Regions from separate parts of the Cryobacterium sp. TMT1-66-1 genome, predicted to be linked through region 2. Evidence: predicted binding sites of a transcription regulator. Region 2 holds the regulator's gene; the other holds the start of a gene.
The links. The regulator LexA, encoded in region 2, represses DNA repair genes until DNA is damaged. The targets are predictions, from matches to a motif close to TCGAACANNTGTTCGA.
Positions count from the first base shown of each region.

Region 1 (15,121 bases), on a different contig from region 2:
CCGGCCCGAGATGCGCGAGGCGGCCGACCAGCTCGGCGTGGGCTACATCACCCGCGGAGTCGACTGGCAGAATCGCCCGCTGCACGCCAAGGCCGGCAACCTCAACAATGCACTCATGGGCACCGACGGTGAGTTCCTACTCATTCTCGACGCCGACCAGGTGCCGTTGCCGCAGATACTCGACCACACGCTCGGCTACTTCGCCGATCCGAAGATCGCTCTGGTACAGACGCCGCAGGTGTTCGAGAATGTGCCGGCCGGCGACCCGCTCGGCAGCCAGGCTCCGTTGTTCTACGGACCGATCCAGCAGGGCAAAGACGGCTGGAACGCCGCGTTCTTCTGCGGCTCCAACGCCCTCCTGCGCCGCGAAGCGCTCATGCAGCTCGGCATCACCCGCTACGTGCTCGAAATGGAGCGCGCCGTCACCCGCGCCCTCACCGGCGCCGCCCGGGTGCTCGCCCGGGCCGGCCGGGCCGACGACGCGCAGGACCCGGTCGTCCAGGCCGCCCTGCACGAGGTGGGCGCGGCGATCAGCGACACGCGCGCCGCGATCGCCGCCGGCGAGACCATCGGGCCTGCCACCTACACGCTGCAGAACCGCATCACGGCGGTGTCGCGCGACCTGGTGGCCGTCGACCTGCACCTACTCACCCTCGACCTGGCCGTCATCGCCGAACTGCAGCTCGAAACGGATGCCGCCAGCGCCATTCCCGCACACAGCCTCGAGCTACTCGCCGCCCGCGACCTGTCCCCGCTCGGAGCCCTCGAATCGGTGCAGGTGCTGCTGCGGTCGATCGACGTGGACCGCGCCGACGAGGCCCAGCCGCTCATGCCGCTCGCCACGATCAGCGTCACCGAGGACATGGCTACGAGCATGCGCCTGCACGGCCTCGGCTTCAGCACCGTCTATCACCACGAAACCCTCGCCATCGGACTCGCCCCCGAAGACCTCGGCACCATGCTCACCCAGCGGTTGCGCTGGGCGCAGGGCACGATGCAAGTCATGATGCGCGAGAACCCGCTGGTGCAGTGCGGCCTCACCCTGCCGCAGCGACTGATGTACTTCTCGACCATGTGGAGCTATCTCAGCGGCTACGCCGCGCTGGTTTACTTCGCCGCCCCCGCCGTCTTTCTCTGCTTCGGCATTCTGCCGGTCAATACGACGGCCCTCGAATTCTTTCTGCGCTTTCTGCCGTTCATGATCGCCAACCAGCTGTTGTTCATCCTGTCCAGCCACGGAATCTCGACCTGGCGGGGCCAGCAGTACAGCCTCGCCCTGTTCCCGGTCTGGATCAAAGCCACCACGACCGCCGTCGCCAACGTGGTCTTCCACCGGCCGCTCGGCTTCGCGGTCACCCCGAAAACCCGGCAGGAGGGCGCTGCGCCCTGGCACCTGATCCGGCCGCAGATCATCGTCGCCATCGTGCTCGTCGTCGCCACCATCATCGGCGTGACCCGGCTGGCGCTCGGCGTCGGCGAACCCATCGGCACGTTCGTGAACCTCGCCTGGGTCGTGTTCGACCTCGTCATTCTCAGCGTGCTGGTACCCGCCGCCCGCTATCAAGGCTTTACCCCGAAGGAGACAAGCCGCTAATGCAATTCATGGTCACCGACCAGGGCGACGGCATCGCCGTCGTGCACATCATGGGACGTTTGAATATGGTCACCGCACCGCGCCTGCGGGAGGTGGTGGCAGCATCCGTCGCCGCCGGCCAGAATCGGGTGGCTGTCGACCTGAGCGACGTCGATTTCATCGACTCCTCGGGCCTCGGCGCTCTCATCGGCGGCCTCAAGGTCACCCGGCAGGCCGGCGGCGACCTGCGCATCGCCGCGCCGAGCGAGCAGGTGCGCCTGGTGTTGCAGCTGACCAACATGGAACGCGTCCTCACCGCGTATCCCGCCGCGAGCAGCGCGTTCCATGGTTAGCGTGAGCGCGCACACCCTCACGCTGGTCTCACCGCCCGACGACGTGGACACCGTGCACGCCCTGCTCGAAACGGTCTGGGCGGATGCCGCGCACGTCTCCCCGAGAGACCGTTTCAGTTTCGAGACGGCCCTGATCGAACTCGCCTCGAACGTGCTGCGCCACGGCAACACCGGCAGCGGTGTGACCTGCGCACTGCGGCTCGAGGTGAGCGCTGTCTCGATCGACGCGCGGCTGAGCGATACCGGGGGGACGGTAGTGGAGCTGCTCGCGGCGTCCGCCGACCCCGCATCAGACGGTGCGGTGGACAGCCGTGAGATGCCCGATGCGCTGAGCGAATCGGGCCGGGGAATCGCGCTCATCCAGGCCCTCGTTGACGAGCTCGAATACACCCGCGACGGCGACGTGAACCGCTGGCACATCGTGCGAACGCTGCGGTCATGACTGCGTCGGCTATTTTCCAGCACACCGAACTCACCCGCCAGCGCGCGCTCGACGACCTGCATATCCTCGACACCGCGCCGGAGGAACGCTTCGACCGCATCACCCGGCTGGTCAAAGAGCTCTTCCATGTGCAGATCGCCATCATCTCGCTCATCGATCACGACCGGCAGTGGAACAAGTCCAGCGCTGGCGTCGAGCCCGATCAGCCCCTCGAGTATCCGCGGTCCAATGCCTTCTGCGATTCCACCATCGACGCTTGCGGCACGTTGATTGTGCCCGATGCCCGGCTGGACCCGCGGTTTCGCGACAATATCTATGTGACCGGGGAACCGGGCATCCGCTTTTATGCCGGTCATGCTCTCGAAGCGCAAGGCGGCGAACGCATCGGCGCCCTATGCGTGTTCGATACCGTGCCGCGCGAGTTCTCGGCGCTCGAGCAGAATCTGCTCCGCGACCTGGCGTTCTGGGTGCAGAACGAGCTGAACGCCTCGCAGGAACTCGACCAGGCCGCCGCGGTACAGCGCGGCCTGCTGCCCAAGAAACTCGTGAGCCTGCCGGGGTTCGAGGTGGCCGGGGCCTGTTCGCCGGCGCGCGCCGTCGGCGGCGACTTCTACGACTGGTATCCGGTGGGGGAGGGCGCGGCCTTCACCCTCGCTGACGTCATGGGCAAGGGGGTGGGTGCGGCGATCATCGCGGCGACCGTGCGGGCAGTGCTGCGAGCCGGATCTCGTCTCGATGGTGTGGCCGAGGTCGCGCGTATCGCGGCGGCGACGCTCGACCCAGACCTCGACGAGGCGGGCAGTTTCGTGACGCTGTTCCACGCCCGACTCGACATGGACACCGGTGTCGTGAGCTACGTCGATGCCGGCCACGGCCTCACCCTGGTCGTGCACGCCGACGGCACGACCGAGCGGCTCACGTCGCTGCGGCTGCCGCTCGGCGCCGGCGACGACTCGCCCTGGCAGGAGCAGACTGTCGTGCTCGCGCCGGGCAGCACGCTGGTGTCGGTGAGCGACGGTGTGCTCGACCTGTTTGACGGCACGCTCGCCTCCCTCGACGCGGTCGACCGGCTGGTGCGTGGGGCGCCGACTGCCCAGAACGCTGTGGATTCGCTGATGCTGCGGGCCGGGCTCAGCGCCCCCGACGATGTCACGGTCATCGTCATTCGGCGCGCGGGCGAGCGGTGAGTGTGCGGTCAGGCGGATCCGCTCGCAGCGATACACTCGACAGTGTGAATTCTCAGGGAACCGTTGACGTAGTCCTCATTGGTGGCGGCATCATGAGTGCCACCCTCGGCACGCTCCTGAAGGAGCTGCAGCCCGACTGGCGCATCGAGGTGTACGAGCGCCTCGGCGAGCTGGCCCAAGAGAGCTCGAACCCGTGGAACAACGCCGGCACCGGCCACGCCGGGCTATGCGAACTCAACTACATGCCGCAGGCTGCGGACGGTTCGGTCACCGCCGACAAGGCCGTCGTTATCAACGAGCAGTTCCAGATCAGCCGCCAGCTGTGGGCGCACCTGGTTTCGATCGGCGCCCTGCCCGAGCCAGAGAAGTTCATCAACTCCACCCCGCACATGACCTTCGTGCACGGCAAAGCCAACGTGGAATACCTGCGCAAGCGCCACGCCGTGCTCGCTCCCGAGCCGTTGTTCGCCGGCATGGAATTCAGCGATGACGCCGCCACCATCGGCACCTGGACCCCGCTGCTCACCCGCAAGCGCCCCGCCGGCCAGAAGATCGCCGCCACCCGCATCACGAGCGGCACCGACGTCGACTTCGGCGCCCTCACCCGCTTTCTGTTCGAGAACCTCTCCCGGAAGGGGGCCACGATGCACATGAACGAGCAGGTCGTCGGCCTGGGGCACAAAGCGGATGGCACGTGGAACCTGAAATTGCTGCGCCACGTCGGGCAGACCCGCAGTACCATCAACGCCCGCTTCGTGTTCGTCGGAGCCGGTGGCGGCGCACTCGCTCTGCTGCAGCAGAGCGGGATTCCCGAGATCAAGGGCTTCGGTGGCTTTCCGATCAGTGGCCAGTTCCTGCGCACCACCAACCCGAAGCTCGTCGCCCAGCACCAGGCCAAGGTCTACGGCAAGGCGGCCAAGGGCGCCCCGCCCATGTCGGTTCCGCACCTCGACACCCGCGTCGTCGACGGCGAAATGTCGCTTTTGTTCGGCCCGTACGCCGGGTTCAGCCCCAAGTTCTTGAAGACGAGCACCTGGTTCGACCTGCCGTTCTCCATTCGCACGCACAACCTCGGCCCGATGCTAGCCGTCGCGAAGAACAACTTCGACCTGATGAAATACCTGATCGGCGAGGTTTTCGCGTCGCGGAACGCCAAGATCAAGGCCCTGCGCCAGTTCATTCCCGCCGCGGATTCGAAGGACTGGGAGCTCATCACGGCCGGCCAGCGCGTTCAGGTCATGAAGAAGGACCCCAAGCTCGGGGGAGTGCTGCAGTTCGGCACCGAGGTCATCACCTCGAGCGACGGCTCGATCGCCGGCCTGCTCGGCGCCTCGCCGGGAGCCTCGACGGCCGCGCCGATCATGGTGGACCTGCTGGCCCGCTGCTTCCCCGACCGCATCGAGGGCTGGAAGCCGCGGATCCGCCAGATGATCCCCAGCTACGGCACCCGCCTCTCCGACGACCCCGCCGCTGCGGCCGCGTCCCTCGCCGCGACCGCCGAGGTCCTGAACCTCACGAACTAGTCCCAGCTCGCCTCGCGAGAGCGCAAAAAGTGCCCGATTGGAGTGTCCAATCGGGCACTTTTTGCGCTCTCGCGGAAGGAAGATTGGAGCCGGGTGGGGATCGCGTAGGAGGGCGTTGTCAACCCCTTGAATGCGGGAGTTAGCGGATGTCTACTTAAAGCCCAATGGCGGCCAGGAGGCGGCACGTGAACCCGAACAATGGCGTTTCGGATGCCCAGAATCTGCGCGTATCGCAGCTCGGCATTCTCCAGCTCACCCCGACCGAATGGTTGGTGCGAGATTCGCACATGCTCGATGGCGACCCGGCCGCCCTGCTCGGAGTTATCCAGCAGAGCGGGGACGCCTATGAGGTGACCAAGCTCGGCGTGCTCACCACGAGGTGGTTCTACTCATCCTTCGACCGGGCCCAAGCCAGTTTTTTGGTGCGCGGTGCACCCGGCCCGGGCGCACCAATGCGGCCCGGCAGCCGCCAGGTCTCACGCGTCACGGACTAGCCGAGACGGTCGGCCCGCGGTCTACATTTCGTGGCTGTCGGCACCCGTGGTGGGATTGGTGTGGTGCTGCTCCTTCTTGACGGATGCTTCGGTGCGGTCGAGCAGGTCACTCACCTTGTTCTGTGCCACGGAGGCGGCGTCGCGCGCAATCGTCTCGGCCTGCGAGATGACTTTCTGCGTGGCGGGGTCGCCCCACATTTCGTGGGCTTTCGCGCTGAGCCGGTCATAGGCCTGGCGGCCGGCCTTGGATCCGAGAACGAAGCCGGTCGCGGTACCGGCGAGGAACAAGAACTTGCCTTTCATGGGGACTCCTTAGGGGTTGCGGGGTACGGGGACGTCACGCGGTGGGTTCGGCGAGGCGGGGGTCTTCTGCGTCGACGTCGTGCCCGACGAGATCGGGGTTCGACGGGTTGTCGGCGGGGTCGATGTCGTCGAGGTTGGGCTCGTTGTCGACGTTGTCCTGATCGTCTTCGGCATCGCTGTCGGGCGCGGCGGCCTCCCCGGCTGTCGAGCCGTCGTCGCTCGGGGCCGGCCCATCGGGACCGGTGCCCGCGCTTGCGACCGGAACGGCTGAGCCCGCGTGTTCGTCGTCCGGCCCGTCGGGCCCATCCGGCCCGACCAGCTGATCGGGGTTGGTCGGCGAAGCCGGGGCCTCGGGCGCAGATTCGGTTTCTGGGGTGTCGGGGGCATCGAGCGGCGGCTGGTTGTAGGGGTCGGAGTCGTAAGTCACAGGTCTACCTTTCTCATGGGGACGGCCGGTCGCAGCGGCGACCGGCGGGCGGCACTCAAGTTATACCCCGAACGGGTGACATTCATCAGGTCGCTTCGCCGAGTAAAAGTGTGCGCAGCGCCGTCTCGACCGAGACCCGGCCCGCGGGGTCGATGGTCTCACCGGCGAGATAGAGGTCAACCACGCGCGGATCCACGTAGCTCGTGCGCGCGATCGCCGGCGTGTTGCCCAGTGCATCCGCCGCCTGACGCATGGCTTCGGCGATGGCACGGTTGTCCTGGCGCCGGCTGCGCGTCGCAGCACGTGGCGGCCGGGCAGCGGATGCCGCGGGCGCGGCCGATCCCGCCGGCCCAGCAGCTGAGGCTTGCGCGCCCGGCGCACGTGCAGCACCCGCAGCACCCGCGCCATCCGTGCCGCCAGACGATCGTGGCCGCCCGGCAGAGCCCGCCACACCGGATACGGCCGGCCGGCCGGTCGCCTCCGAGGTCACCTTCAAGCTCTCGGCGAGACTGGCCGCCAGGCTCTGCGCGGCGGCGGCCGTGCCCCGCAGGGTGCGAAAGTCCTTCGCCGTGAACTCCCCGCCGGTTCGTTCCTTGATGAAATCGTTGATGTCGGCGGCCGACACGATGTCCTCGATGTCATCCAGTACCCAGGACAGCAGCGGTGCGGCCGGCCGCTCGCGCAGGCGGGCGCGCAGATACAACGCGAGGTCGGCATCCGTTATGACGCCCTGAAACTGTTGCCCACTCTTGGCCGGAAAATTCAGCCGCACCACGTCGCCGCGCACCGTTACGTGGGAGCAGAGCAGCGTCGAAAGGCCGTGGCTGCCGTACGTATCGGCGTAGCGCTCGCTGCCGATGCGCAGCGAGGCGAGGTCGAGCATGCGAAACGCCGCGGCGAGCGCCCGGGTGCGCGGCGGGCCGTCGCCGCGAAGCTCACGGGTGACTTGGCCGCGCACCCGCGGCAGCGATTCGGCCAGCTGCAGCGCGCGCTCGAACTTGAGGCGGTCCTTCTGTTCGCGCCACACCGGGTGGTAGATGTACTGGCGGCGCCCGGCGGCGTCGATGCCGATCGCTTGGATATGCCCGTTCGCGTGCGGCGAGATCCATACGTCGTTCCACGCGGGCGGAATCGCGAGCGCCGCGAATCGCTCGCGCAGCGCCGTCTCGGTCACCTTCTGCCCGGCGGGGTCGCGGTAGCTGAAGCCCGTGCCGGCGCGCTTTCGCGTGTACCCCGGCCGGGTCGGGTCACTGCGTCGCAGCCGGGTCATGCCGGTGTGGCTTCTGATCGCATGTCGGCACAATAGTGCGATTCCCCTCCGAGCGGATGCCGCGGCGCCGGTGTCCGCGCGCTCGCGGCCATCGAGCCGCTCAGGCGCGCTCGCCCATCGAGCCCTTCCGGCGTGCTCGTGGCACGTGTTGAGGAAGCCCGCACGTGTTCAAACCAGTGCCAACTTCCCCAACGCGTGCCGCGAGCGGATGCCACTGCTCGCGCCCGGCTCGCCCGCTCGCGACCTTCGAACGCGTTCGCGGCACCCTCTGTAGGAGTGCCGCGAACTCTGCTGAGTGCCGCGAGCCTGGCGCGGGCCGCGGGCATCCGCTCACTCCGGGTTTTTCGGCAGACACTTGCAATCCAATCGAACTTGTGTTCGACTTAGAGCATGCGGTGGAGCTCACAAGAACTACAGACCGAGCGGCCCGGCGCCCTGCCGGGGCTGGCCCGCCTGAACAACCTCGTGCGCAGCGTGCAGACGCCCGAGTTCGCCGGGATCACGTTCCACGAGATCCTCGCCAAGTCGGCGCTCAACCACGTGCCCGGGCAGAGCGCGCTGCCGTTCGGCTACACGATCAACCCCTACCGCGGATGCTCCCACGCCTGCACCTACTGCTTCGCGCGTCCCACGCATCAGTACCTCGACCTCGACGCCGGCAAGGATTTCGACAGCGAGATCATTGTGAAGGTCAACGTGGCCGAGGTCTTGCGAAAAGAGCTGGCGAAACCGACGTGGGGGAGGCATCCGGTGGCCCTCGGCACCAACACCGACCCCTATCAGCGCGCCGAGGGACGCTACCGGCTGATGCCGGGCATCATCGCGGCCCTCGCCGACAGCAAGACGCCCATCTCCATTCTCACCAAGGGCACCCTGCTGCGCCGCGATCTCGACCTGTTGGTCGAGGCGAGCGAGCATGTTCCGGTCGATCTGGCCATGTCCATCGCGATCTACGACGACGAGCTGCAGCAGTCCGTCGAGCCGGGCACCCCCACCACCAAGGCACGCCTCGCCACGGTCACCGCGGTGCGCGAACGCGGCCTGGACTGCGGCATCTTTCTCATGCCTATTTTGCCGTTTCTCACCGACACCCGAGCCCACCTCGATGAGGCGCTGCGCCAGGCCAAGGCTGCCGGGGCGACGAGCGTGCTCTACTCGGGGCTCAACCTTAAGCCCGCAGTCAAGGACTGGTACCTGCAGTGGCTCGGCCGCGAGCATCCCGAACTGGTCGGCCGCTACCAGGAGCTCTACGCCCGCGGCCAGTACGCCCCCAAGGAATACCGCACCTGGCTCGCCGCCCGCATCAAACCACTCATTCGAGCGCACGGCCTCGAGCGCGGGGTCGTCGACCCGTCCACCGGCGGGCTGCGTTCCAGCGCCCTTCCGTCCTCCCCGGAACGGATGCCCGCCTCCCGCGCGCCCGCCCTTCTCCCTGCGCCGGGCCCGGGTTCTGCGCTGGCCTCTGCACCGGGCGCTTCCCGGGGCCCGGGCCCGGGCCCCGTCCCCGGGCCCAGTTTAGAAACTGGGCCCGGGGTCACAAGGTGGGCCCCGGGCTCCGAGTCCCCGCGGTCGCTGATCGCCGCCGAGCTCCCGCCCGAACTCTCACCCACCCTGTTCTGACCGGTCAGACTTTCCGGACCGGGGCCGGGAAACTGGGCTCATGATCGGCCCACGGCTACACCACCCGCCCAACCACCACCCGCCCCCATTCAACCCCGGTGGCATACTTGACCAGGGGGAAAATATGTCTCTGGGTCTACCCGGCCACTTAGTGCAGCTGACGCTCGCGCGCGCCCTCGCGCGGGCCGCGCACTGGTTCGCGCTGACCTGCCTGATGGCCGCGGTCGTGTCCGTCGGCATTCTCAGCCTCACCCGCAGCCCCGAACTCTGGATCACCATCGTGGTCGTGGCCACCATGGGGGCCCTGCTCATTCTTTTCACCCGGCACCGCCGCATCACTTTGGCGGTCGCCTATCTCATCGTCGGAACCCTCGGCGTCTACGTCTTCACCACGACCGTGCTCGGCGTTCCCGACGTATTCCCCGCGGCGAATATGTTCCTCGTTGCCCTGCCGAAGATGGCACTCGTCATGGTCGGCGGCGCCGGAACCACCGCCCTCGCCGGCGTGCTCTGGAGCACTGCGGCCTTCATCCTCGCCGAGACCGCCGCGTTCCTCGCGATCCTGGGTACCGCAGTGCCCTACCGGCCCGACCTGTTCACCCTCTCCACCTACCTCGTGCTCGTCGGCGTCATGGTGCTCGCCGGAATCGACCGCCGCGCGAGCAACGCCGCCCAGCCCGCAATCCACCGTGCCGTGCAAGACGGATCCAACCGCCAGCTCCGCGACGCCCTCGACACCCGCGCCATCGCCCTACTCAATGACACGACCGTGGCCCAGCTCGTCGCCCTGTCCCTGGCCGAACCCGGCGCCCTCTCGCCGGGCCTCCGGGCGAGCCTCAACTACACGCTCGCCACCCTGCACGACACCAACTGGCTCACCGACATCGACGCCCGCACCAACACCGACCCGCAACCGACCCTCACCGGCACAGCCACTGAGAACACCCCGAAATCACCCGTCAGCGACGCCTGGCTGTCGAGCGCCGTCTACACCGCCATCGAACGCACACGCGACCGCGGACTCGTTGTCGAAGTCACCGGCGACCGCGACGCCCTCGCGCGCCTCGACGCCGGCAGCGACCGCGACGTGGGCCTCGCCGTTGAGCAGTGCCTCGTGAACGTCATCCTGCACGCCGGAGTCGCCTCCGCCGAGGTCGCCATCGAATCCGACCTGAGCACAATCTCACTGCTCATAACGGATGCCGGCCGCGGCTTCACCGAATCGGAATCCGCCTCCGACCGCCTCGGTCTGCGGCAGTCGGTGCGGCGCCGCATCGAACAGCTCGGCGGATCCGTGCTGATCTGGAGCCGCCCCGGCGCCGGCACGAGCGTGCGACTGACGGTTCCGGCCGCCACACGCACGCCCACGAACCCTGCCACCAGCCAGACCGCGCGAAACCGCCCGACCCCACGAAACCCCCGATGACCCGCGCGACCCCGCCCAGCCACAACCCGGCGACCCCACGGAACCCCCGATGACCCGCGCGACCCCCACTCCGCGCCGGCCGCGCGCGCCGGCATCCGCTTCGCAGCAGCGCCTCGACCCCATCGGCGGCCTCGCCGCGTGGCCCCTCGCCCCGGTCGTCGCCCTCATCGTCGTGACCTACGCCATCGTCGCGACGATATCGCGCATGCACGAGATCCAGATCACTGAGCTCGCCGCGGCCTCCGTTGCCGTGCTCATGATCGCGGCCGCCGTGCTGGTGTGGGCCGCCCGCCCCGATCTGGCGCCGTTCCCCCGCACCCGCGCCGTCGTGATCGTGGCCCTCGGCCTCGCGGCGCACCTGCTCGCCGCGGCGAGCACCTGGCAGTTCAACGGCATGATCCAGGACGACTTCGCCCCGATCGGACTCGGCCTGCTGCTCCTCGCCCTCGCCCCATTCCGTCCGTGGAAAGAAATCCTCACGCTCGGCGTCTCCTCCGCCGTCGTCGTCGGCGTCACGGCCCTGGCCCAGTCTCCGTTTCTCGGCATCCAGACCCCGCCTTTTCTCTTCGCCATCATCGCCATGACCCAGGTGCTCGCGCCCGCCCTCGCCTCGGCGGCGTATTCGCGCCAGGTCGTCAACTCCATTCACCGCTGGCAAACGGATGCCCGCCGCGCCATCCGCGCGCGCACCGAAGAGAGCCGGGGTCTCCTCGCCACCGAGGTCGTCGATCAGCGCCTGAAAAACCTCGGCGCCGACGTGCTCCCCTTTCTGGCCGACGTACTTGAGCGAGAAACCCTGACAGCAGCCGACATCAAACGGGCGCGCTCCCTCGCCTTCCAGGTGCGGCGGGTGCTCGTGGCCGAGGTCGACCACACCTGGCTCGACGACCTCATCGACCGCGAACGCCTCAAACTCACCGAGCGCGGACTCAACCCGCTGTGCGTGATCGCCGACCCCGAACGCCGCGCGACCGGCTTCGACTCCGATCAGCGCGCCGCCGTCGGTGCCCTGATCGTGGCCCTCTGTCGGCTCAAGGGCTTCGACCCCACCAGCCTGGTCGTGCAGATCGACGGATCCGGCGAAGCCCCCGCCGACACCGACCAGATCACCCAGGCCTTCGGCCACCGCGGAGCCCGCCCGACACCGGCCGCCGACACCACGACCATTGCCATCGTCACCGCCGCCGAACAGCAGGCCGCCACCCAGGCGAAGGCCCAGGCCCGCGCGCAGGCCCAGGTGCACGCCGCCACCGCCCCCAGGCCGCGCACAACGGGGTTGAGCGCCATCGACACCATCACGATCCAGGCCGGCATCTCCCTGCCGCCGTTTCACCGCCGCCGAGCCCTGCGCCCGTACCTCAGTGTGCTGCGCGCCGTGTTCACCCGGGTGCGGGTGACCAGCCGGCATCCGCTGCTCACGCTAGAATTTGACGCTGAGCGCACCACGACCAAAGGCATCAAATAATGGCGAAACTGTACTTTCGATACGGCGCCATGAACAGCGGTAAAAGCACGTCCATGCTGCAGGCGGCCTATAACTATGAGGAGCGCGGCCACCACGTGCTGCTCGCCAAGCCGAGCGTCGATACCAAGGGTGACCGCGGCATCCTCTCCCGGCTGGGCGTCACCCGCGCCGTCGACTTTCTGCTCACTCCCGAAACGGATGCCTACGCCGCGTTCCAGCAGCACCGCGGCGAGGTCTTAAAACAGTCCGGCCGTGACGTAAGCGCCCTACTGCTCGACGAAGCCCAGTTTCTCACCGAAACCCAGGTCGACGACCTGCTGCGCATCGCCATTATCGAGAACGTACCCGTGTTGGCCTACGGTATTCGCACGGACTTTCAAACCGTCGCCTTTCCCGGAAGCCGCCGCCTGCTCGAGGTTGCCCACAGCCTCGAAGAGCTCAAAACCATCTGCCGCTGCGGGCGCAAAGCGGTGTTCAACGGGCGCAAGATCGACGGCGCGTTTGTGTTCGACGGCGACCAGGTGGCCATCGACGGCGAAGAGGTCACCTACGAGTCGCTCTGCGGCAGCTGCTATCTCGACGAGAGCCACGGAGTGCTCAACAATCGCAGCCGGCCAGCGCCCGAATAATCCGCCCGAATAAAGCGCCGAGCGCACAGCCCGCCTGACGCGGTCGGGACGCTCGTCGTCGTCGCGAGCACCCCCTGTCCCCCCAGTTCCCCGATTCCAGCTTAGAAATTCGAAGCAGACCGGTCCAGCCGCCAGTTCTGTGGGCCCCCAAACAGGGCACAGCGCCCAAAGCCCACAATGGGGTGCGGTCGGATGTGAAAGGAGACATTAGGGTAAAATCCATGTACCGCTATCGAGTGGCCCTCATCGACGATCACGAGATCGTCGCGCGCGGATTCGCCGAGTTGTTTTCCACTATCCCCGAGATCCACGTTGCTGGCACCGTCGCCACGGTGACCGAACTGCTTGAAACCACGCCGCACGGCACCCGCATCGACCTGGTCATCCTCGACCTGCGTCTCTCCGACGGCTCAACGGTCATGAGCAATGTCGACCGGCTTCGCGCCCGGGGTGCGGCCGTACTCGCCTTCACCGGGGGAGACGACGCCCAGCTCATGCGGGCCGCAGCCCGCGCCGGCGTGCTCGGCGTCGTGCGCAAATCCGAGCCGGCCGCCGTGCTGCTCGACGCCATCACGCGGGCCGCGCGCGGTGAAACCATCGCCTCCACCGACTGGGCCGCCGCCCTCGACGGCGACCCCGACCTCGCTGACGCGGGCCTCAGCCCGCGCGAGCGCGAGGTACTCGCGCTCTACGCGGCCGGCGCGAAAGCGCCCCTCGTCGCGTCCCGCACCGCACTCTCCGAGGCCACCGTCATCGACTACATCCGCCGCGTTCGCTCCAAGTACGAGCGCGTCGGACGCCCGGCCAACACCAAGATCGACCTATACAAGCGCGCTCTGGAAGACGGCATCCTGCCCGTTCCCGGCCGCTCCTAATGCCCCAGCGAAATTCGCACGAAGCGGATGCTCCGCCTCGCCCGCCGAGAGCGCGTCCCGACGCCGACACGGCCGCCAGCGCCTGCGCCACCGAGCTCGACGACGTATCCGCCACCGAACGTCTCACCCGGATGCTCTACCTCGGCGTCGGCGCCACCGCGCTGATCTTCGGCGTGCTGTCCCTCGACGTGTTCCTGCGCCAGGTCTACAACCCGTTCCCGGTCGCGTCGACCGTCGGCTGGTTGTTCATCGTGGGGTTGCCGGCCGCCCTCGGTTTTCTTTCCCATATGGTGCCGCTGCGGGTATTACGGCGCATCGCTCTCACTGAAGGCTTCACCTTTTCGTTCATCCTCTGCTGGTGGCTGGTCATGCGGCTCGAACCCCTCCCGGCCGGCACCGATGTGCCGTGGGTGCTCATGCTGTCGGGCATTCCCACGGTTGCCATCGCCATCAGCGTGCGGCCCTGGACAGCGCGCATCTATGCCGTGCTGGCGTCTATCGCGAGCGGACTCATTCGCGGCGCGACCTCGCCGGAAGCCGACCCACTGCTCGTGGGGTTGCAGGACGCCCTCTATATGCTCCTTCTGTCGAGCGTTCTGGTGGGGCTGACGCTGACCATCCGACGCAGCGCCGCTCGAGTCGACGGGGAGGAATACGTGCGACGGGCCGCCGAATCCGAGCAGGCCGCCCGGCTTGCCCGGCGCGCGGAGCGGCAGACCATCAATGCCCTCGTGCACGACAGCGTGCTCTCCACCCTGCTGATGGCGGGCCTGAACCGGGCCTCGCCCACCGTGGTCGCCCGCCAAGCGCGTTTCACGCTGGACCAGCTCGACGCTCTCGGCACGGATGCCCGGACGGCCCCCGTCAGCGGGGCTGACTTCGCCAATCAATTGCGGCACCAGTGCCAGCAGCTCGCGGCCGCGGTGCACGTCACGATTCTGCAGAACGATCTCAAGCCGATCCCCGCTCCGGTCGTACTCGCGCTGCTCGGTGCCGCCGGCGAGGCACTGCGCAACTCGGTCGCCGCCGCCGGAGTTGGGCATCCGCATCAGGTGCGCCGTCGGGTGACGCTGAGCGCCGACCGGAATGCGATTCACCTGGCGGTCACCGACGATGGGGTAGGTTTCGACAGCGCCCGCGTGCCCGACAACCGGCTGGGAATCGTGGAGAGCATCGTCGGTCGCATGGAACGCGTGCCGGGCGGAAGCGCCGTCATCACGAGCCGGCCGGGTCACGGAGTCACTGTCGATCTGTTCTGGGTTCGAACGATAGCGCCGATCGGGGCCTCGCCAGCGGCCACTCCGGCGGCCGTGACCGCGGCGACGGCTCTTTTCGCCCGCATACCAGGGGCGGCACCGCGTCCCCTGTCGTTCTCGGCGTCGCTCGGTCTTTCCGTGCGCCTGTCCCGGCTCGTCGTCGTGCTCTTCATCGTCGTGCACTCGGTGCTCGCCGCCGCCAACTCCGATCGCATCACCATCATGCCGCTGGGCATCTTTGCTTTTCTCGCGCTCTCCAGCGCGGCGATTCTGGTCAC
Region 1 covers NZ_SOGP01000015.1:10,776-25,896, reverse strand. Annotated here, with positions in the region: gene E3T29_RS10830 (glycosyltransferase) at 1-1,594, shown strand, start outside; gene E3T29_RS10825 (STAS domain-containing protein) at 1,594-1,926, shown strand; gene E3T29_RS10820 (ATP-binding protein) at 1,928-2,368, shown strand; gene E3T29_RS10815 (PP2C family protein-serine/threonine phosphatase) at 2,365-3,555, shown strand; gene E3T29_RS10810 (malate:quinone oxidoreductase) at 3,600-5,078, shown strand; gene E3T29_RS10805 (hypothetical protein) at 5,264-5,572, shown strand; gene E3T29_RS10800 (hypothetical protein) at 5,594-5,875, opposite strand; gene E3T29_RS10795 (hypothetical protein) at 5,910-6,302, opposite strand; gene E3T29_RS10790 (DNA topoisomerase IB) at 6,388-7,572, opposite strand; gene E3T29_RS10785 (Rv2578c family radical SAM protein) at 7,963-9,192, shown strand; gene E3T29_RS10780 (sensor histidine kinase) at 9,317-10,618, shown strand; gene E3T29_RS10775 (hypothetical protein) at 10,668-12,083, shown strand; gene E3T29_RS10770 (thymidine kinase) at 12,083-12,712, shown strand; gene E3T29_RS10765 (response regulator transcription factor) at 12,934-13,587, shown strand; gene E3T29_RS10760 (hypothetical protein) at 13,587-15,121, shown strand, end outside.
Region 1: a site for LexA is predicted at 7,939-7,954, ahead of E3T29_RS10785 (Rv2578c family radical SAM protein). Genes of this name have one in related genera too.

Region 2 (15,121 bases):
TGAGCCGCGGTCGGCGCGTCGAACGCTTCGGTGAACCAGGCTCGGGAGGCCAAGGAGAAACGATCGAGAACGTCGGTCATAGGGTTATTGTCGCCTACCCCACCGACATTCGTGCTGCGCAAAATCTAGGCCGAGGCGATGAGCTTCACCCGCAGCGAATCGACACCGGTCGTAATGACCTCGCTCTCCGACCAGCGAGTGCCGAGCCGGCTCAGAATGGCGTCCAGGTCGGGCTGGGTGAGGCCGTCGACCAGTTCCAGTTGAACCACCAGTTCGGGCCCCTCCAGCCGCCCCAACGGGTCGCCGGCTGAGAGCTGAACGGTCAGCACCGACAGCTCCGTTGCGATGGATGCGGCGAACGCGTCGGCCACATGATGGCTGGCATAACTCGGTGTCCAGGGCAGGGATTGGGCGATCGCCCAGAGCGCCGGTCGCCGGATGACGAATTCGCCGGGCGAGGTGGGGTCGAGCACCACGAGGTCGGTGTTTTCCTGCGCGGCGGCCAGGGCGACGCGCACGGCATCCGCTGGAACGGGTCGGGCGAGGGGATTCCAGGCCGTCATGGCGGCCGTGGAGGAGAAGGCGGGCAACACGGTGCGGCCGTCGGGACCGGCCACGGTGATGATCGACAGCTCCTGGGTTTTATCGATCGTCTGCCCGCGTGCGTTCAGGGCGGCCTCGCCGAGCTTCGTCACCAGCGGAATCAGCAGGCGGGAACCGCGGATGGCGTCGATGACGCTTTCTTCGCCCGCTTCCCGGGCCTGAAAGCGGGTGAGCGCCTCGGCAAGCGCGGCGGGGGCTGACCCGTCATCGCCGGCGTCCAGATTGGCCTCGAATTCTCGGCCGGCCCAGGGCTGACCGGCCGAATCGGCCAGCTCGTTCGGCTCACCGGGCTGGCCCGGCGAGCTTTGGGAACCGGGCTGGCTCTGTGAACCCGGTCGACCGGAGGGATCGCCCGTTGAGCCGAGGTTGCGCGCCTTTGCCATTAGTCCCCCGCGACGTCCAGGGCCTCGGCCAGAGTGAACGCGCCGGCATAGAGCGCTTTGCCAACGATGGCACCTTCCAGGCCGAGCGGCACCAGCTTGCGCAGCGCTTCGATGTCATCGAGGCTGGAGATACCGCCGGAGGCGATGACCGGCTTGCGGGTGCGATCGAGTACCTGGCGGAGCAGGTCGATATTCGGGCCTTGCAGGGTGCCGTCCTTCGTGACGTCGGTCACGACATATCGAGCACAGCCGGCCTCCTCCAGCCGTTCGAGCACCTGCCAGAGGTCGCCCCCGTCCTTGGTCCAGCCGCGGGCGGCGAGGGTCGTGCCGCGCACGTCGAGTCCCACGGCCACGGCCTCGCCGTATTGCGCGATCACGCTGGCCGCCCACTCCGGGTTTTCCAGGGCCGCGGTTCCGAGGTTGATGCGTTTGACGCCCGTTGTCAGTGCTGCTTCCAGCGATGCATCATCGCGGATACCACCGGACAGCTCGATGTTGACACCCTTGACCTGGCGAATGACCTTCTTGATCACGCCGGTGTTGGTGCCGCGGCCGAATGCCGCATCGAGGTCCACGAGGTGAATCCATTCGGCGCCCTGTCTGGCCCAGTCGGCCGCAGCATCGACGGGGTCACCGTAGTTCGTTTCCGTACCAGCCTCGCCCTGCGTCAGGCGCACGGCCTTGCCTCCGGCCACATCGACGGCGGGCAGGAGGACGAGCCTCGGTGTCTTGTTGAACTCGCTCATTGGTTTCCTCGGTTGTGCGGTCGCAGGCTGCGGCCAATTTCATAGTGGTGGGGCGGATTGTGCAGTCTAGGCGCGCAGTTCTATTAGCGCAGGGTACCGATCCAGTTTTTCAACAAGCGGATGCCCGCCTCGCCCGATTTCTCCGGGTGGAACTGGGTTGCGGTGAGCGGACCGTTCTCGATCGCGGCCAGGAACGGCGCTCCGTGTTCGGCCCAGGTGAGCCGTGGTTCGGGGAACGGGGGCATGACCTCAAGCGTCCAGGACTGCGCGGCGTAGGAGTGCACGAAGTAGAATCGCTCGTCTTCGATCCCGCGAAACAGCTCGGAGCCCGGCGCGCTCGTGACGGTGTTCCAGCCCATGTGCGGCAGGATCGCGGCGGGAAGTTCGGTGACCGTTCCGGGCCATTCGCCGAGGCCCTCGGTGTCGACGCCTCGTTCGACCCCGTGCTCGAACATGACCTGCATTCCCACGCAGATTCCGAGTACCGGGCGATCACCGGCCAGGCGACGGTCGACGATCTCGTCGCCGCGAACCGCTTTGAGGGCCTGCATGACGGCGCTGAACGCGCCAACACCGGGCACTACGAGGCCGTCGGCTTCGAGCGCGACCGTGCGGTCGCTCGTCAGGGTGACGTCAGCGCCGGCCAGTTCGAGCGCCTTGACCGCGGAGTGCACGTTGCCGGTGCCGTAATCGAAGACGACGACCCGAGTCACAGGGCTCCCTTGGTGGAGGGGATGCCCTGCACGAGCGGGTCGAGGGCCTTGGCGAGACGGAACGCACGGGCGAAGGCCTTGAACTCGGCTTCGGCGATGTGGTGCGGGTCGCGGCCGCCCAGCACGGTGACGTGCACGGTCAGCCCGGCGTGAAAAGTGATCGCTTCGAAGACGTGACGCACCATGGAGCCGGTGAAGTGTCCGCCGATGAGGTGGAATTCGAAGCCGGCCGGCTCGCCGGTGTGCACGAGGTACGGGCGACCCGAGATATCGACGACGGCCTGGGCGAGCGCCTCGTCGAGTGGCACGAGGGCATCACCGTAGCGGGAGATGCCCGACTTGTCGCCGAGCGCCTGGCGAATGGCCTGGCCGAGCACGATTCCCACGTCTTCGACGGTGTGGTGCACGTCTATTTCGATGTCACCGCTGGCGCGCACCGTGAGGTCGGTCAGGGAGTGCTTGGCGAAGGCTGTCAGCAGGTGGTCGTAAAACGGCACCGAGGTGTGGATATCGCTGACGCCGGTGCCATCGAGGTTCAGTGAGAGATCGATGCTGGATTCACTCGTCTCCCGTTGCAGGTGTGCGACGCGGGGCGCGGAAATGCCAACAGGTGAGCTCATAGCGCTAGTTTATCGGTCGTCCGAGGCGGGCCAGAGCGTCAAGGAACAGCGAAGTCTCCTTCTCGGTACCCGCCGTCACCCGCAAGTGGTTCGGGATACCGACATCACGAATGAGAATTCCCTCCGCCAGCAGCGCCTCAAACGTCTGCTGCGGGTCGGCCACTCCCCCGAATAATACGAAGTTGCTCCAGCTTCGGTGCGGGGCATAGCCCAGACGGGCCAGCTCGACCACGAGCCGATCGCGCTGTCCACGAATATCGTCGACCATGGCGAGCATCTCCGCGCTGTGCGCCAGGGCAGCGTTTGCGGCCGCCTGGGTGAAGGTGGAGAGGTGGTACGGCAGGCGAACCAGGCGCAGGGCATCCGTTACCGCCGGATCGGCAGCCAGATAGCCGACCCGCGCACCGGCAAAGGCAAAGGCCTTGCTCATTGTGCGTGAGACCAACAGTCGCTCCCGGCCTGGCAGCAAGGTGAGCGCACTCGGAGTTCCGGCGGGCGCGAACTCGGCGTAGGCCTCGTCGACGACGACGATGCCATCGGTCGCGTCGTAGGCGGCGGCGATGGTCTCGAGCGAGAGCGGGGTGCCGGTGGGGTTGTTCGGTGAGCAGAGAAAGATGATGTCCGGATTGGTGCGAATGATCTGGCTCACTGCGGTGGCCGGCGACAGCTCGTAGTCGGCATCGCGCGTGCCGGCAATCCAGGTGGTGTCGGTTCCGGCCGCGAGGATCGAGTACATCGAATAGGTGGGGGCAAACCCGAGCAGGGTGCGCCCAGGTCCACCGAAAGCCTGCAGTACCTGCTGGAGCACTTCGTTGGAGCCGTTGGCCGCCCAGATGTTGTCGGAGGTGAGTGCCTCGCCAAGATACTGCGCGAGTGCCTCACGCAGGGCGGTGAACTCGCGGTCGGGGTAGCGATTCACCGAGCGGATGGCCTCGGCCAGGCCGGCGAGAATGTCGCGGGCCACTGCTTCGGGAATTGGGTGCGTGTTCTCGTTGACGTTCAGGGCCACCGGAACGTGTAATTGCGGAGCACCGTACGGGGTGAGGCCTTGCAGGTTGGTGCGGAGCGGAAGATCGTCGAGAGTGGTCACACTCTCCATGCTACGACCCTGTGCTGGCGCGCATTGCTACTTACGAGTTGGCGGGCAGTTCGAGTCGCTGACCGGGCTGGAGCGTTTCGACGGTGAGCGCGTTCAGTCGTTTGATGTCGGCGACGACGTCGCGCGGGTCGGCGGACGGCGAGACCTCTTCGGCGAGGTCCCACAGGGTTTGGCCGGGTTCGACTGTGATGAACCGGGCAGACCCGACGTCGGTCGGCGAGTAGGCCAGCGTCGCCACGATTCCGGAGTCGGTCGTGTACGACGTGAGGTCGATGCCCGTAGCGGAATTGGATGCTCCGGCCGCTCCCCCGTTGAGGGCGAATGCGACGGCACCGATGACGAGGGGCACGGCTGCGAGGGTCGTGAACACCACTCGCCCACGCCGGGTGAGGTGCAGACGGGTGCCGGGGGTACGAGAAGCGCCGTATTCACGGGCTGTGGGTGCAAGTGCTGTGGTCATGTCAAACCTCCAAGGTAGGCGGGCTGCGAGTCTCGTATCCGGCCCTCGGCCGGGAAGGCCGGATACGAAACTATGTTCCGAATATAACTTCGAACAATCGAACATGCAAGCTTTTTCTGATCCTCACCCCGAATTTCCCGCAACACACTCGAATAAGTGTTTGTTTCAGGGTTCGGAACTGGATAAACTTTCGATAGGACAATTGCTTGATTTACACTCAACCAGACACCACCGACATCCCCGTGTGACACGGTTTCAGACCACGCGGGGCCAACTCCAGGAGGGCACATCGTGACACAGGACACCAGCGGTACCCGTGACAAGGGCGGCACCCGGCGCCGCAAGAGTTTGAGCCAGCGGCAGCTCGCTATTCTCGACGTGATTCAGCGTTCGGTGAGTTCGCGCGGGTACCCGCCGAGCATGCGTGAGATCGGTGACGCGGTCGGGCTCGCCTCACTGTCGAGCGTGACCCACCAGCTCAACCAACTCGAACTCAGTGGCTACCTGCGCCGCGACCCGAATCGTCCGCGGGCACTCGAAGTTCTCATCGAGATTCAGCGCGCTCCCGAAGATGTCGGTACCGGCGACCAGGACAGCTTCCACCCCGGCGTTCAGGTCGGCGACGCCGCGATGGTGCCCCTCGTCGGTCGTATCGCCGCGGGAATCCCGATCACGGCCGACCAACAGATCGACGAGATTTTCCCGCTCCCCCGCCAACTCGTTGGGCAGGGCGAGCTGTTCATGCTCAAGGTCGTGGGTGAGTCCATGATCGACGCCGCCATCTGCGACGGTGACTGGGTCGTGGTTCGCCAGCAGAAGACCGCGGAGAATGGCGAGATCGTCGCGGCCATGCTCGACAACGAGGCCACCGTGAAGGTTCTGCGAAAGCGCGATGGCCACACCTGGCTGCTGCCGCGCAACAGCAACTTCGAACCGATTGTCGGCGACTTTGCGGACATCCTCGGAAAGGTCGTCGCGGTGCTGCGTTCGGTTTAATCGACGAAGGCCCGACCACCAACCGGTGATCGGGCCTGTTTTCGGTCTGCCCCGCTAAACGCCGACGGTGGCACCGAGGCGTTCACGCACCACCCGCGTCGCGGCGAGCATGTTGTGCAGCGACTGCACGGTCTCGTCGTAGCCACGCGTTTTCAGTCCGCAGTCCGGATTCACCCACACTTGGCGTTCGGGAATGGATTCCAGGGCGGTGTCGAGCAGGATGGTCAACTCGTCCACACTCGGTACGCGCGGCGAGTGGATGTCGTAGATGCCGGCGCCGATGCCGTGGTCGAAGCCGCCCGCCTCGATTTCCCGCACAACTTCCATGCGCGACCGGGCCGCTTCGATGCTCGTGACGTCGGCGTCGAGGTTGCGAATGGCTTCGATGACAACACCGAATTCTGAGTAGCAGAGGTGGGTGTGGATCTGGGTCGCATCCGCGACCCCGGCCGTGGCGAGCCGGAAAGACCCGACCGACCAGTCCAGGTAGTCGGCCTGATCCCTCTTCTTCAGCGGCAGCAACTCGCGCAGGGCCGGCTCGTCCACCTGAACGATCTTGATGCCCGCAGCCTCGAGGTCGGAGATTTCATCGCGCAGGGCCAGAGCCACCTGGCGGGCGGTCTCGCCCAATGGCTGGTCGTCGCGCACGAAGGACCAGGCCAGAATTGTCACGGGGCCGGTGAGCATGCCCTTGACCGGCTTGGTGGTGAGGCTCTGCGTGTAGACCGACCAGTCCACGGTGATCGGTGTCGGGCGCGACACGTCGCCCCACAGAATGGACGGCCGGGTGCAGCGACTGCCGTAAGACTGCACCCAGCCGTTCTCGGTCACGGCGAATCCGTCGAGGTTCTCGGCGAAGTACTGCACCATGTCGTTGCGTTCGGGTTCGCCGTGCACGAGCACGTCAAGGCCGATCTCCTCTTGCAACTGCACAACGCGGCCGATCTCGGCGCGCATCAGCTCGCGGTAGGCATCCGCTGCCAGGGTTCCCTTGAGGAACTGTGCGCGTGCTCGGCGAATGTCGGCGGTCTGTGGGAAGGATCCGATCGTGGTCGTCGGCAGTGGCGGAAGGTGCAGCGCCGCCTCCTGGGCGAGGAGTCGATCCGCGTAGTCGCCACGAGTGAAGTCGGCTTCCCTCAGCGCGGCGGCACGGCCGCGCACGGCTCCGTCACGCACGCCGGGGGCGCTGCGCCTGGCCGCCAGGGCCGCCTCGGCCTCGGCCAGCGGCGCCGCGATGGCCTCACGTCCGGCGGTGAGTCCGAGCGCGAGGGTGGCGACCTGACCGACCTTTTGGTCGGCGAAGGCCAGCCATCTGGTCAGTGAGCCCGGCAGCGATGTCTCGTCGGCAACATCGTGCGGCACGTGCAGCAGTGACGTCGAAGTGGACACGGTGACCGAGTCGGAGAGGGCACGCACGCTCTCGGCGGCCTCGAAGGCACCGGTCAGATCGCCGCGCCAGATGTTGTGCCCGTCGACGACGCCGGCGACGAGGGTCTTGTCGGCCAGTCCGGGGACGGCCCGGGGCAGGGTGCCCCGCACCAGGTCCAGCCCGATCGCCTCGACGGCGGTGGCCGCAAGTACCGGCAGGGCGTCGTCGAGGCTGCCGTAGGGCGCGGCAACAAACAGGGCGGGCCGGCCGGTCAGTCGACCAAGCACTCCATAAGCGGATGCGACGGCCGCCAGCGTCTCCGCGCGCGGTACGTCGATGGATTCACTGACCAGGCCCGGCTCATCGAGCTGCACCCAGTCGGCTCCGGCATTCGCTAACCGCGCCAGGAGCGCCGCATACACGGGAAGGAGATCGTCCAGCCGCGACAGGGGCGAAAAGCCAGCCGGGGCTTCGTCACTGGCCTTGCTGAGCAGCAGGAAAGTGACCGGGCCGACGAGCACCGGACGGGTGAGGAACCCGGCCGCTTTGGCCTCGATGAATTCACGTACGATGCGGTCGCCGGCCAGCGAGAACGCGGTCTCCGGTCCGATCTCGGGCACGAGGTAGTGGTAGTTGGAGTCGAACCACTTGGTCATCTCGAGGGGCAGGTTCTCGCCCGCGCCACGGGCCAGCGTAAAGTATCCGGCCAGGTCGAGGGTGCCGTCAGCGGCGACGAGCGAGGCGAACCGGGCGGGAATCGCGCCGACGGCAACGATGGTGTCGAGCACCTGGTCGTAGTAGGAGAACGACTCGGGGATCGACGAGTCGGTGCGGCCCAGCCCGAGACTGGCGAGCCGATCGCGGGTCTGCTGCCGCAGCCCAGCGGCGACGGCCTCCAGGGCCGGCGCGTCGATCGTCCCCGACCAGAACGCTTCGACGGCTTTCTTCAGTTCGCGCCGTCGGCCGATGCGTGGGTAGCCGAGGATGGTGCCGGTGGGAAAGGTGCTGGAAACTGGCGAAATGGGCATGGTGATTCCTTCACTGGAGCGATGATGGCTGGAACGGTCGGAGGAACGAACGTGGTGGGTGGGCCTCGCGCCTGAGCGGCGTGCGGCCTAGGGCATGGCAGCGGGCACTGGCAGTGCCCCACACCCTTCGAGAACCTTCAGCACGGTGTCGTGCTGGTTGAAGGCGTAGAGGTGAAGCCCGGGGGCGCCGCCCGCGAGTACGTCCTGGCCGAGGCGTACGGCGTAGTCGATGCCGATCTGGCGCTGGCCTTCGTCGGTCGGTTCGACCTCGAGCTGGATGGACAGTTCGGCGGGCAGCTTCTCACCGGAGAGCTGCAGAATACGGCGCAACCGGTTCGGGCTGGTCACCGGCATGATGCCGGGAAGGATCGGTAAGAGCACTCCGGCGGAGCGAGCCCGCTGGATGAAGCTCAGGTAGTCGTCGGCGTGGAAGAACAGCTGGGTGATCGCCAGGTTGGCTCCGGCGGCCTGCTTGGCCAGCAGGGTGTCGATGTCTTGGGTGACCGACCGCGAGTTCGGGTGGCCGTTGGGGAAGGCCGCAACGCCGATGCGCACCTTGCTGCGTTCCGTTTTCACCCCGCGGGCACCGGGCAGGCCCGGAATCACCGTCTCGATGTACGGCACCCGTTCGATCTGCACTCGATGGATGAGCTGTACCAGCTCCCCCGCGCTGTGCAGGTCGCCGAGAAAGGGGGTGTCGCCCTCATCCGCGCCCTGCGGCGCGTCGCCGCGAATGGCCAGAAAGCTGCGGATGCCGGCGTCGAGAAACTCGCGAATGAGGCGGCTGGCTTCTGTGTGCGAGGAGCCGACGCAGGTGAGGTGAGCCATGGCATCCACTGAAGTGTGGTCTTTGATGTAGCGCAGCACGTCGAGCGAGGAATTGCGCGACGAACCGTTGGCGCCGTAGGTGACCGAGATGAACTCGGGGCCGGCGGCGGCAAGGTGATCGATGGTGCGGGTGAGAGCGGATGCTGCGGCCACCGATTTCGGCGGGTACACCTCGAACGAGAACGCCGGGCGGGCGTCACACGCGTTGGGCGTTGGGGCGGTCATGGTTCCTCATTCGGCAGAAGCGGTACAGCGGGTGATGGCCGGGCGGCCGCGGACACACCAGAACACTGGTGGGTTTTCGCGGGCGGGTGCCGGGCTCGGCTGTCGCTCCATGCCGGGGAATGGATTCCGTCGGCAACGATTGATTAGACACTAACAACACCAGCGCCGGGTCGCACCAATGTGACAGTTCGTGTCATTGGTGCGCCGACGGGCGGTGGCAATCAGACGGAGAGCGCGGGCAGAATGACGAAGGGGTCGAACTGCGGCTCGATCTCGGGAGTGACGAACGCGGTGACGTGGGTGCCGGTCTCGATGTACTCGGTCGTCTCGATGCGGCCCACGTCGTGCAGAACGGCGATGAGGTCGCCGCGATCATAGGGAATGAGCAGGTCGAGTTCGATCTGCGGTGTCGGCAGCAGCAGCGCAACGGCAGCGAGCACGGTGTCGATGCCCTCACCGGTGCGGGCCGACACGAACGTTGCCTTGGGCTCCAGGCCGCGCAGTACCAGCCGGTCGTCATCGCTGATCAGGTCGCTCTTGTTGAAGACGACCAGTTCGGGAATATCGCGGGCGCCGACCTCGGAGATGACGTCGCGCACGGTGGCGAGCTGGGCCACGGGGTCGGGGTGGGACCCGTCGACGACGTGCACGATGACGTCGGCGTCGGCGACCTCTTCCAGGGTTGAGCGAAAGGCTTCGACCAGCTGGTGCGGCAGGTTGCGCACGAAACCGACCGTGTCGGTGAGGGTGTACAGACGCCCGTCGGCGGTCGTCGACTTGCGCACGGTGGCGTCGAGGGTCGCGAACAGGGAATTCTCGACCAGCACTCCGGCCTTGGTGATGCGGTTGAGCAGGCTGGACTTGCCGGCGTTGGTGTAGCCGACGATGGCGACCGAGGGAACGGCATTGCGCTTGCGGTTGGCGCGTTTGGCCTCGCGGGCCGGCTTCATCTCGACCATCTGCTTACGCAGTTTGGACATCCGGGTGTGAATGCGGCGTCGGTCGAGTTCGATCTTGGTCTCACCGGGGCCACGGGAGCCCATGCCGGCACCGGTGCCACCGACCTGGCCACCGGCCTGGCGAGACATCGAGTCGCCCCAGCCACGCAGGCGCGGGAGCATGTAGGCCATCTGGGCGAGTTCGACCTGCGCCTTGCCCTCTCGGCTCTTGGCGTGCTGGCTGAAAATGTCGAGGATCACGGCGGTGCGGTCGATGACCTTCACCTTGACCACGTCTTCGAGGGCACGGCGCTGGCTGGGCGCGAGTTCGGTGTCGGCGATGACGGTGTCGGCGCCGAGCGCCTTCACGATGTCGGCAACTTCCTGGGCCTTGCCCTTGCCGAGGTAGGTGCTCGGGTCGGGGGTGGCCCGGCGCTGCAGCAGACCGTCGAGTACGGTTGCCCCGGCGGTTTCGGCGAGGGCGGCCAGTTCGCGCATGGAGTTCTCGGCGTCATCGACCGTGCCGTGCGTGTAGACACCCACGAGAACGACGTTTTCGAGCCGCAGTTGGCGGTACTCAACCTCGGTGACATCTTCCAGCTCGGTCGAAAGCCCGCCGACTCGCCGCAGGGCGTTGCGGTCAGCACGTTCGGACTGGTCGCCGTCGTGCTCGCTACCGTCATACTCGCCGGATGCGTGAGTTTGCAGGGCCTGGGCTGCCCCGCTGCGGAACAGGGAGTAGCCGGCAGCTTTGCTGTCGGCGCTGGCCAACACGCGCGCGACGACATCATCAGCGTCTGCGGCGTCTGCGCCTGTGTTTACTACCGCGGTGTTTTCTACCGCGTCGTTGCCCGAGGGCGCCGTTGGATCATTCATCCCATTAACCTTAGTTCAACGAAGTTGAAAGGTTCCTCTTATGTCGTCCGACCACTATTTTTCTCCGGCGCCCGGCACCGTACTGAAAACCCGCCAGATCACCGTGCAACTGCACGGCCAGGATCGGCTCTTGACGACCGCCAATTCGGTCTTCAGCCCCGCCCACATCGACGGTGGCACCGAGGTTTTGCTCAAGTACACGCCTGAGCCGCCGCTGACCGGTCACTTTCTCGACCTTGGCTGCGGCTGGGGCCCGATCGCCCTGCACCTCGCCATGGCCTCCCCCAACGCCACCATCTGGGCCGTCGACGTCAACGAGCGTGCCCTCGATCTCGTGCGCACGAACGCCGCCGCGCTCGGCCTGACCAACATCAACGCCGTGCTCGCCGCCGATGTGCCCACCGACATCAGCTTTCGCACCATCTGGTCGAACCCGCCCATTCGCGTCGGCAAGGACGAACTGCACGGGCTCATGACGACCTGGTTACCCCGCCTCGAATCAGAAGCGGATGCCTGGCTCGTCGTGCAACGCAACCTCGGTTCGGATTCGCTCCAGCGTTGGCTCGCCGCCGAACTCCCCGACAACTTCGAAACCACGCGTGAGGCCATCAGCAAGGGCTTCCGTGTGCTGGCAGTGCACCGCGACTAGCCCAGGTTCAGAACCCCGTCGAAGACGAGCTCTGCCGGCCCGGACAGCGACACGTGCTCGCCGTCCTCGGCGGGGAACATGCGCACTCCGAGCACGCCACCGGGAACCTCGACCCGCCACTGGTGCGGCGCCGATTTGCCGGCCCAGTGCCGGGTGGCGAGGGCGGCCGCGACCGCTCCGGTGCCGCAGGACAGCGTCTCCCCGCTGCCGCGTTCGTGTACGCGCATGCGGAAGCGCCCGACGCCGTTGACGACCAGCGGTTCGTTGGGCACGACGAATTCAACGTTCACACCGTCGGCCGGCTCGGGATCGAGTTGCGGAATGAACGTGAGGTCGGCCGCGTCAAGTTCATCGTCGTCGGCGAGGGCGACGACCGTGTGCGGGTTGCCAACATTGATGCCGAGTCCCGGCCGCGCCACGGGCAGGTTCTTGGTGCGCACGAGCGGTTCGGTGCCGTCGAGCTTCCATCGGCCGAGGTCCACCTGAAAGCCGGAGGCGTTGCGCTGTACGTCCCGCACGCCCCCGCGAGTGCCGATGGTCAGGGTGTCGCCGGGCAGCAGCTCGGCGAGGTCGTTCTCAATCAAGAATTTGGCATACACACGGATGCCATTGCCGCACATTTCCGAGACGGTCCCGTCGGCGTTCCAGTAGTCCATGAACCACTCGGCAGCGTCGTCTTCAGCGAGAGCGGCCGCGCCGTCAGGCAGGTTCTTGCTGCGAACCGCACGGATGATGCCGTCCGCACCGACGCCGAATTTGCGGTCGCACACAGCACGAATCTGCGCCGGCGTGAGCTCCGTTGTTCCGTCGGGATCAGCGAACAGCACGAAGTCGTTGCCCGTGCCGTGGCCCTTGGTGAAGTTCAGAGTGATGCCCATGCTGCCAGTTTACGGGGCGGCCGCTGCGAGACTTTCCGGGCAGCTCAGAGCGGTCGTGCCGGGAGGGCACTGGGCGCACTGCCCCGGTCGACGTGTGCGAGGGCGTCATCGACCCGGTCTGCCGCATCGGATTCGACCCAGTGGGCGTGCGCGTAGCGTTTAAACCAGCTCACCTGCCGGCGGGCATAACGCCGGGTCAGCTGCTGGGTCGCTTCGACGGCCTCAGCTTGGCTGCGCGTGCCGTACACCTGGCCGAGTGCCTGCGCGTAGCCGATCGCGCGGCTCGCCGTCACTCCATTTTCGATGCCGGCCGCAAGCAGCCCTCGGGCTTCGTCGACGATGCCGGCCGCCCACATCCGCTCGACCCGGGCATCAAGCCGCGGGGTGAGCTGCTCGCGCGGCGTACGCAGGCCGAGCAGCACGGTGGGCTTCCAGTAGACCGGTTCCTCGGGCAAGGCCGCCAGATGCGGGGCGCCAGTGAGCTCGACGATCTCCAGGGCCCGCACCAGTCGGCGACCGTTGCTCGGCCCGATCCGCAGGGCGGCCTGCGGGTCGACGGCCTGCAGCCGGGTGTACATCAGGCCGGGTCCGCTCATGCTGAGTTCGGCTTCAAGCCGGGCGCGCAGTATCGGATCGGTGCCGGGAAACTGAAAGTCGAACACGACCGACGAGACATAGAGGCCCGAGCCGCCCACCACGATGGGCACAGCCCCGCGCGCGCGGATCTCGGTGATGACGGCGCGGGCATCCGTTTGGTAATTGCTGACGGTGGCCTCGTCGGTCACGTCCAGCACGTCGAGCAGGTGGTGCGGAATGCCGCGGCGTTCGGGCACGGTGAGCTTCGCCGTGCCGATGTCCATGCCGCGGTAGAGCTGCATGGCGTCGGCGTTGACGATTTCAACCGACTGTCCGCGCTGAATCAGCCTTTCGGCCAAGTCGAGGGACAGCTCCGACTTGCCGGTGCCGGTCGACCCGACGATCGCAATCAGAGCCGCTGGGTCGGCTGTGACCGCTGGTACTGTCGACACGGCTCCTAGCGCTCGTCGTCGTTCACGTTATAGATGGGGATGGTGGTAGAGCCACCCTCGAGCCGCAGGCCGATCGTCGGCAGACCGAGCGAAACGGGGCCGGGGCCACCGGTTGCGCCGCCATGAGCGGGTACCCCGCAGGATTCGACTTCCATACGGTCCCACGCCTCGCCGGCCCGAGTCGTTCGGATGCGGAGCGGCGCACCGTCGGTGGAGTCTGCGATGAGGTGGAAGGGTGCGGCCTGGGTGACGACGACAGTGACCATATCGCCGGGACGGGGACGGGGTGAACCGGCTGGCACGTCGAAGTGCACGAGGCGGCTGTCGGGCGCCCGGCCACTCAGCCGGTGGGTATCGCTGTCCTTGCGGCCCTCGTTGGCGACGAGCAGTTCCACCTCACGGCCGATCATCGCCTGGTTCTCTTCGAGGGAGATGCGCTCCTGCAGGGCCGCGAGTCGCTCGTAGCGGTCCTGCACGACGGCCTTGGGAACTTGGTCAGGCATTGTCGCGGCCGGAGTGCCAGGGCGAATGGAGTACTGAAAAGTGAACGCCGTCGCGAACCGGGCCTGTTCAACAAGCCGCAGGGTTTCCTGAAAGTCCTCTTCGGTTTCGCCGGGGAAACCGACGATGATGTCGGTGCTGATGGCCGCGCTCGGCATCTGGGCACGCACCCGGTCGAGAATGCCGAGGAACTTCGCACCGCGGTAGGAGCGTCGCATCGACTTGAGGATACGGTCGGAGCCCGACTGCAGCGGCATGTGCAGCTGCGGCATGACGGCCGGCGTTTCCGCCATGGCGTCGATGACGTCGTCGGTGAACGCGGCGGGGTGCGGGCTGGTGAAGCGAATGCGCTCCAGCCCCTCGATCTTGCCGGCCGCGCGCAACAGCTTGCCGAAAGCGAGCTTGTCGCCGAATTCGACCCCGTAGGAGTTCACGTTCTGGCCGAGCAGGGTGACCTCGATGGCACCGTCATCGACAAGGGCCTGGATCTCGGCGAGAATCTCGCCCGGGCGGCGGTCTTTCTCCTTGCCGCGGAGGGCCGGCACGATGCAGAACGTGCAGGTGTTGTTGCAGCCGACCGAGATCGAGACCCAGCCGCTGTAGCTGGAGTCCCGTTTGGTGGGCAGGGTCGAGGGGAAGGTCTCGAGGGATTCGAGAATTTCGAGTTGAGCCTCACCGTTGTGCCGGGCCCGTTCAAGCAGGCTGGGCAGGGAGCCCATGTTGTGGGTGCCGAAGACGACGTCGACCCACGGTGCCTTTTCGAGGATGGTGGTCTTGTCTTTTTGAGCGAGGCAGCCGCCAACGGCGATCTGCATGCCCGCGTGCTTGCGCTTGACCGAGGCGAGGTAGCCGAGGTTGCCATAGAGCTTGTTGTCGGCGTTCTCACGCACGGCACAGGTGTTGATCACGACGATGTCGGCCTCGCCGCCATCGGCCGAGACGTAGCCGGCCGCCTCGAGCGAGCCGCTGAGCCGTTCGGAGTCGTGCACGTTCATCTGGCAGCCGAAGGTGCGAACCTCGTAGGTGCGCGCGCGCCCCGACTCGTCGATCGCGGCTGCCGAGGGTGTGATCACGGTTCGGCGGGCTAGTTCGGGGGCGACGATACTCATAGTAGGTATAGTTTACGCGAGCAATTCGGTGTGCGGGCCGTGAGCCAGGCCCGCGCCTGCATCAGCGGCCAG
Region 2 covers NZ_SOGP01000001.1:127,790-142,910, reverse strand. Annotated here, with positions in the region: gene E3T29_RS00700 (ATP-dependent helicase) at 1-80, opposite strand, end outside; gene E3T29_RS00695 (SseB family protein) at 126-986, opposite strand; gene priA (bifunctional 1-(5-phosphoribosyl)-5-((5-phosphoribosylamino)methylideneamino)imidazole-4-carboxamide isomerase/phosphoribosylanthranilate isomerase PriA) at 986-1,732, opposite strand; gene hisH (imidazole glycerol phosphate synthase subunit HisH) at 1,816-2,445, opposite strand; gene hisB (imidazoleglycerol-phosphate dehydratase HisB) at 2,442-3,065, opposite strand; gene E3T29_RS00675 (histidinol-phosphate transaminase) at 3,070-4,164, opposite strand; gene E3T29_RS00670 (LysM peptidoglycan-binding domain-containing protein) at 4,196-4,624, opposite strand; gene lexA (transcriptional repressor LexA) at 4,916-5,620, shown strand; gene metE (5-methyltetrahydropteroyltriglutamate--homocysteine S-methyltransferase) at 5,675-8,017, opposite strand; gene E3T29_RS00655 (methylenetetrahydrofolate reductase) at 8,105-9,070, opposite strand; gene hflX (GTPase HflX) at 9,292-10,884, opposite strand; gene E3T29_RS00645 (class I SAM-dependent methyltransferase) at 10,925-11,533, shown strand; gene dapF (diaminopimelate epimerase) at 11,530-12,411, opposite strand; gene miaA (tRNA (adenosine(37)-N6)-dimethylallyltransferase MiaA) at 12,456-13,439, opposite strand; gene miaB (tRNA (N6-isopentenyl adenosine(37)-C2)-methylthiotransferase MiaB) at 13,445-15,049, opposite strand.